2 regions of the Trichlorobacter lovleyi genome follow, and region 2 is predicted to be linked to the other one. Evidence: riboswitches for the same ligand, from Rfam matches in the RefSeq annotation. Region 2 holds a riboswitch; the other holds the start of a gene.

Region 1 (3,399 bases), 520 kb from region 2:
TGGCCTTTTTCAGGAAGCTGTAGTTGGCATCAAAGGTCAGCTTGTTCTTGGGGCGATAGGCCCACTGTTTTCCATAGGTTGCGCTTCCAATGGTATCGTCTTTCGTCTCGGTATAGGTATAGGTCGCCTTAAGTATCAGTTCATCAATAGGCTGCAGGGATGCCGTCAGTTCAAGCCCCTGACTGTGTGCTTTGTTGACGTTATCATAATATGTGTTCCAACTAGGATCAGTCATGTAGCTGATCATATCCTTAAAGTCGTTTCTGAACCAGGTTGCACTCAGATGTGTCTTCATGACTGGAATGGTCTGCTCTACGCCAATATCCCAGCCAGCGCTTTTTTCTGGTTTTAGGTTTGAATTGCCTCCAAGAAACCAGAATACGGGAAGTGCTGGAGCATACAGTTCATAGAGGGAAGGAGATCTGAAGCCGGTTCCGTAACTACCTCTTATTTTAGTTCCGGTTTGTTTGATCAGGTACGCGGTCGTAAAGCGATAAGTGGCTTCGGTACCAAAACGGTTATGATCATCCACACGAACGCCCAGGGTGGTGAACCAGCTGTCAAACAGTTTAATCTGCTCCTGCAGATAGACACTGTTTGTAGCGGCATGTTTTTCTTCCATACCATCCGTTACAGCGTACTCATCCTTGCGTTCTACCCCAAGCGTAAAATCATTGGTTTTGTGCAGGTGCAGTACATGCTGCCAATCAAACTTGAGGCTCTGCCCGTTGTAGTAGTAGCCGTCTGAATAATCACGTTTTGAATCGTTGAACGAGAGCCCCAGCTTCTGATCCCAAAAATTGTGAAAGAGCGAAAGATTGCCTTCAGTGCGTAGAAAAAGTTGGTCTGTTTTTACATTGTAGCCAAGTACGTCAGTCAGAGCATAAAGAGGCGGTGGGCTGCCGTCAAGATCAGCACGGCTTTTGCTGTACCGTAGGGCAACATCGAAATCAAGGTTGCTGAGCGGTGTAATTCCCAAGCGGGCAGACACCGTGCTGTTCTGGTACGGGTCGTTTTCGGGATTACCGTTCTTGCTGTTGGCGGCAGAGATGCCGTCCGTGTCAAGTCGGGAGACGTTCAGCGCATACTGGAGCAGTGAGGTGCCACCGCTCAGACCGGCAGTTTCCTTGGCAGTATAGTGAGAGCCGCCTTCAGCAGAGAAGTAGGCCTTCAGCTTGCCGTCTCCGCGTTTGGTAATGATGTTAATCACGCCGCCCATGGCATGGGAGCCGTAGAGTGTGCTCTGTGGGCCGCTTAATACCTCGATGCGCTCAATGTTGTCCGCAGTTAAATTGGCAAAATCATATGCAGCTCCAATTGCCGTTGGGTCATTCATTTCAACACCATCAATCAGCACCAGAGTGTGTTCAGGTTTTGCCCCTCGGATGAAGACCGAAGTGCTGCCACCATATGCGCCGCTCTGTTTTACATCCAGCCCCGGCACCATCCGTAGCGCATCCGCCACGGTCCGTTTCTGCTGTTGCTCGATCTCCTTGGCCGTGACCACGCTGATGGAGCTGCCCACCTGCTCAATCGGCACCTCATCACGGGTGGCGGTCACCACCACTTCGCCCAGTTGTGCGGTCTTTTCCTCTGCCATTGCTGAACCACAGACTGCCAGGACCAGCCCCAATGCTACTGCATACTTCTGTCTACTTCTCTTCATACGGTCTTTCCTCCCGCGAGTATTCAGATGGAGCGGTCTTCCGGCTTAGGACAGCCTACTTGCCCACCTTCCCAGGGTTAGTGCCCCCAGTGGTTGTATGCCTTGCGGCATCGGGCGTTCGTTTCCATTACGGCTGCGGGGCAGCGGGGGAATTTAACCCCTCTTCCTCGTCTCCATCTGTTGTGAAATCTGCTTGCTGTTCCCGGTTTCAGTTCAAGGATGATAGCTAGGCGGCTCGGCGGTGGCGACGAAAGCGTACATAACCGTACGTTGAGGAAGCCGACGACGAGCCAACGAAGCTAGCGCCTTGAAATGGAATCGGATTACTTCTGTTTAAATCCGTTCTGCTTTTCCAATGCCTCCAGCACCGCCTGATGGACCGCCTTGGCGATCAGCTCGCCGATCCGGCTGTGGCCGCCGCTGTAGGTAACCCTGGGGCCGCTGCTGCCGGACACGACGATCACGCTGTCGGTGCCGGTGCCGGTGGCCTGGACCCCTTTGGTGTAGCTGCTGGGGACTTTCAGGTCCTCCAACGCTGCGGTCTTGGCCTCGGTGATGGTGACCACGGCCCGGGCCAGGGCTCCGTCGCTCAGGCGCGCATTGGTCAGGACAATGATGTTGATGGTCCCGGCGGGCGGATCAGCCGGTTCAATGTTGGTCCCCTCATCAACCCCGGCCCGCAGGGCGTTGCTTTTGGCCCCGGCAGTGACCAGGGCAGTCACCGTAAAGGGCTGAAACTGCTTGGTTACCACGGCCAGGTTGTCCATGTCTGCTGCCGTGCCCACCAGGGTCAGGTCAGCGGGCTGCAGCCGCAGCTTGTTAGCGATCATTGCCTTGCGCTGTTGCTCATAGGTCTTGCCGCCGCACTGCAACTTGGTGGCCAGCTCGACTGACAGCTTCTTCCAGAGCAGCGGGTGGGCGGCATGGTTGATCGCCCCCAGGCCGTTGATGATGCCGTCGCTGGTGGAGAGGAGATGGCGGCGTGCAGGCAGCTGCACGATCAGGCTCTTTTCCCAGAGGCCGTCTTGTTCGGTCTTCAGTACCTGGGCGGTTGCGCCAAGCTCAGGCGGCAAGGTCAGGTTGGCTGCACACAGCGGTGTTGCCAGAAACAGGCAGATTGTTACTGCTATCAAAGTGATTTTACGCATTACAGGCCACCTTTTTTACCTGTTCAAACCGTTCCAGGCCGGTCTCTGCATTACGGTTCTGACAGGTTACCCACTGCTGCAGTTTGCTCAGGGCTGCCCCGCTAGCCAGAGTTTCCCGTGCCATGGTTATCCCCTGCTTCAGATCAGATGCCTTGCCTGCGGTCCAGAGCAGCGCACCGGCATTCAGACTGACAAAATCTTCACAGGCCTTGAAACGACCGGTACCGGCAATGACCTGCATGAAGCGCCGGATCTCATCCTCCCGTAAGTTGCAGGCGGCAATCTCGCTTCCACGGCGGCAGGCCAGCCCCAGCTCTTCCGGGACAATGTCGTATTCTTCCCGTTGCTCTCCGTCAAAGCGGCAGATGGTTGAAGGGCCGCAGATTGACAGCTCATCCATCCCCAGGCCGCTTGCGGCATCACTGCCGTACACCACCATGCCATGCTGGTAGCCGATTTTTGCCATGACCGCTGCGGTGGCCGGCACCATCCGGCGGCTGTAGACCCCCCGTAGCGCCTGGCGGGGGCGGGCAGGATTAGCCAGTGATGCTGCAATGTTAAGGGTGGAACCAAAGCGGATCTGGG
Region 2 (3,399 bases):
AGGTCTCCACCGGCGCGCCGGAGATCAACAGTGAAGGCGGCCTGCTGCGTTCGATTGTCTTCCTGAACGTGCGGGGACGCGACATGGGCGGTTTTGTCAACGAGGCCAAACAGGTGCTGGATAAACAGCTCAAACTGCCCCCCGGCTACTACGTGGCCTGGTCAGGCCAGTGGGAGAACCAGGTGCGGGCCAAGGCACGTCTGCAACTGCTGGTACCGCTGGGGATGGTGATCATCTTTATCCTGCTCTACTTCACCTTCCACTCGGCCCTGGAGGCCAGCATGGTGATGCTCTCGGTGCCGTTCGCCCTGGTGGGCGGGGTCTACCTGGTGGCAGCCCTGGGGTACAACATGTCGGTGGCGGTCTGGGTCGGTTTCATCGCCCTCTACGGCATTGCCGTGGAGACCGGGGTGGTGATGGTGATCTACCTGCATGAGGCGCTGGACCGGCGCCTGGCCAAGGGACCGGTCACGGAACAGGATATCTATGACGCCACCTATGAAGGGGCCGTACTGCGGCTGCGGCCCAAGCTGATGACCGTGGCGGTGGCCCTGATCGGCCTGGTACCGATCATGTGGTCCAGCGGCACCGGCGCCGATGTGATGAAGCCGATTGCCGCACCGATGATCGGCGGCATGATCTCCTCGGCCGTGCATGTGCTGATCATGACCCCGGTGATCTTTGTATTGATGAAAAAGCGGGAAATGAAAAAAGGGACGTTGCAGTACTCCGGGATGAAGCACTGATTACACAAACCCCTCCCGGCCTCCCCGTGACAGGGGAGGAGCAGACCTGCACATCCCCCCTGACAAGGGGGGAATCGAGGGGGGTTATTTCCAACAAAAGGAGAAACACCATGAAGAAACTGGTACTCACACTTGCAGCAGTCCTGGCCCTGGCCGCTCCGGCAGCCTTTGCAGCCGAACATGGCGGTCATGCCGGACACGACATGGCAGGCATGGCCAAGATGGATGGCGTCGCCTATGAGGCGGTCATCGATGGCGTCAAGACCACCTTTTCCGTACAGACCATGAAGGAGGCGATGGCAGCGATGGGAATGAAGATGCCGGCCGGGGTCAAGGACACCCATCATATCTCGGTGGCCTTCAAGGATCCCAAAAGCGGCAAGGCACTGACCGGCGGCGAGGTCAAGGTCAAGCTGCTGAGCCCTGACAAATCAGAGCAGGTCAAGGATCTGATGGGGATGCACGGCCACTTTGGCGGCGATTTCGTGATGGCCCAGAAGGGAAAATACGGGGTCATGGCCAAGTTCAAACTGGCTGACGGTAAGATACGCAGCGCCAAGTTCTGGTACAGCGTCAACTAGGCTGACATCCTGTGGCGCCGGAAGCCAATTGACATTTATCCGGCCCGCTGTTACAAAAGCAGACTCTGTGCCAGACAAGGGGAAGAGGGTGCAACTCCCGCGCTGTCCCGCAACTGTAACCATCAGACCGGATCTGATGGGAGCCAGAACACCTTTCTGACACGCGCTTCAAGGAACCTCCGGGGAAAGAGGGACCGAAGCCGTGGTCTGTTCAACATGGTTTCCGTGCCCCTGTTCCTTTTTTGGGAACAGGGGTTTTTATTTTGACGGCAGGAGGCCCAGATGGCCAACAACACCCTGATCACCGGCGGTGCACGCAGCGGCAAGAGCCGCTTTGCCGAAGAGCTGACCCGCAGTTTCGGTCCGTCACTCTGCTATCTGGCCACGGCCCAGTCCCTGGACGGCGAGATGGATGAGCGGATCCATCGCCACCGCCTGCGGCGCGGCACCGCCTGGGAGACCCTTGAAGAACCGCTGATGATCCCCCAGACCCTGGCCCGGATCGACGGCATCTACAGCGCCATCCTGCTGGATTGTGTCACGCTCTGGCTCTCAAACCTGCTGTTGTCCTGCGACGAAAACGATCCCGGCTGCGAAGAACAGGTCTTGAGCCATGTCCACCGGCTGGCCGGCACCCTGCGGGGGATGTCCACCCCGGTGGTGCTGGTGACCAATGAAGTCGGCCAGGGCATTGTGCCGGAAAACCGGCTGGCGAGGATCTACCGCGACATTGCCGGGCAGGCCAACCAGCTGCTGGCCGCCAGCTGTGATGCCGTCTACGTCACGATCAGCGGCATCCCGCTGAAACTCAAATAACCTGAAGGACTCTTCCATGAACCTGCTAGAAACCACGCTTGCCCGGATCACCCCCCTTGACGCCGACCTGCTGCAACAGGCCCAGCTCCGGCTGGATAACAAGACAAAACCGCCGGGCTCACTGGGCCGACTGGAGGAATTTGCCCGCCGGGTGGTGGCCATCAGCGGTAAAACAGCCCCTGACCTCGCCAAAAAGGTGATCTTCACCTTTGCCGGTGACCACGGCGTGGTTGAGGAAGGGGTATCGGCCTTTCCCAAGGAGGTGACCCCCCAGATGGTGTTCAACTTTCTGCGCGGCGGGGCCGGGGTGAACGTGCTGGCCCGCCATGCCGGGGCCGAGGTGCGGGTGGTGGATGTGGGGGTTGATTTTGATTTTGAAGACTGCCCCGGCCTGCTGCATAAAAAGGTGGCCCGCGGCACCCGCAACCTGGCCAAAGGCCCGGCCATGACCCGCGACGAGGCCCTGGCTGCCCTGGCTGTCGGGATTGAGCTGGCTGAGCAGTGCAGCCGGGACGGGGTCGGCCTGGTGGGAACCGGCGAGATGGGGATCGGCAACACCACCCCCTCATCGGCCATTATCGCCGCCATTGGCGGCTTCTCGCCGGAACAGGTCACCCATCGCGGCACCGGTATCAACGACCAGGCCTTGCAGGTCAAGATCGCTGCCATCAAGAAAGGGCTTGAGCTGAACCGCCCGGATGCCGCAGATCCGCTGGATGTGCTGATCAAGGTGGGCGGACTGGAGATCGCCGCCATTGCCGGACTGGTGCTGGGCTGCGCCGCCAACCGGATTCCGGTGGTGGTGGACGGCTTTATCTCCACCGCCGGGGCGTTAATCGCCTCGGAACTGCACCCCCGGGTGCGGGAATACCTGTTTGCCGCCCACGAGTCGGTTGAGGTGGGACACCGCTTCATGCTGGAGCGGATCGGCGCCCGCCCCATGCTGGCCCTTGACCTGCGGCTCGGTGAAGGGACCGGCGCAGCCCTGGCCATGCACCTGATCGAGGCCGGGGTCAAGATCCTGCTGGAGATGGCCACCTTTGAACAGGCCGGTGTCACCGGGAAACAGGAGTAGGACCGGCGATGCGCCGCTTCCTGATCGCACTGCAGTTTCTGACCATTCTGCCGGTCCCCTCGCCCAAAAGCTGTGAGGCCGACGACCTGGGCCGCTCAACCGCCTGGTTTCCACTGGTGGGGCTCTGCATCGGCGGACTGCTGCTGCTGGCTGATCTGGCGCTGACCCCGCTCTTCCCCCG

The links. A riboswitch is a leader RNA that binds a small molecule or an ion and turns the genes downstream of it on or off. The one in region 2 is predicted to bind cobalamin.
Region 1: it holds a riboswitch for cobalamin, as region 2 does, so the genes downstream of both, FY034_RS16720 (TonB-dependent receptor plug domain-containing protein) here and cobU (bifunctional adenosylcobinamide kinase/adenosylcobinamide-phosphate guanylyltransferase) in region 2, are expected to answer to the same signal.

Annotation. Positions count from the first base shown of each region.
Region 1 is NZ_CP058409.1:3,619,176-3,622,574, reverse strand. It holds gene FY034_RS16720 (TonB-dependent receptor plug domain-containing protein) at 1-1,666, opposite strand, end outside; cobalamin riboswitch at 1,702-1,833, opposite strand; gene FY034_RS16715 (adenosylcobinamide amidohydrolase) at 1,990-2,814, opposite strand; gene trpD (anthranilate phosphoribosyltransferase) at 2,807-3,399, opposite strand, start outside.
Region 2 is NZ_CP058409.1:3,097,681-3,101,079, forward strand. It holds gene FY034_RS14315 (efflux RND transporter permease subunit) at 1-746, shown strand, start outside; gene FY034_RS14320 (hypothetical protein) at 857-1,327, shown strand; cobalamin riboswitch at 1,371-1,502, shown strand; gene cobU (bifunctional adenosylcobinamide kinase/adenosylcobinamide-phosphate guanylyltransferase) at 1,610-2,143, shown strand; gene cobT (nicotinate-nucleotide--dimethylbenzimidazole phosphoribosyltransferase) at 2,160-3,218, shown strand; gene cobS (adenosylcobinamide-GDP ribazoletransferase) at 3,227-3,399, shown strand, end outside.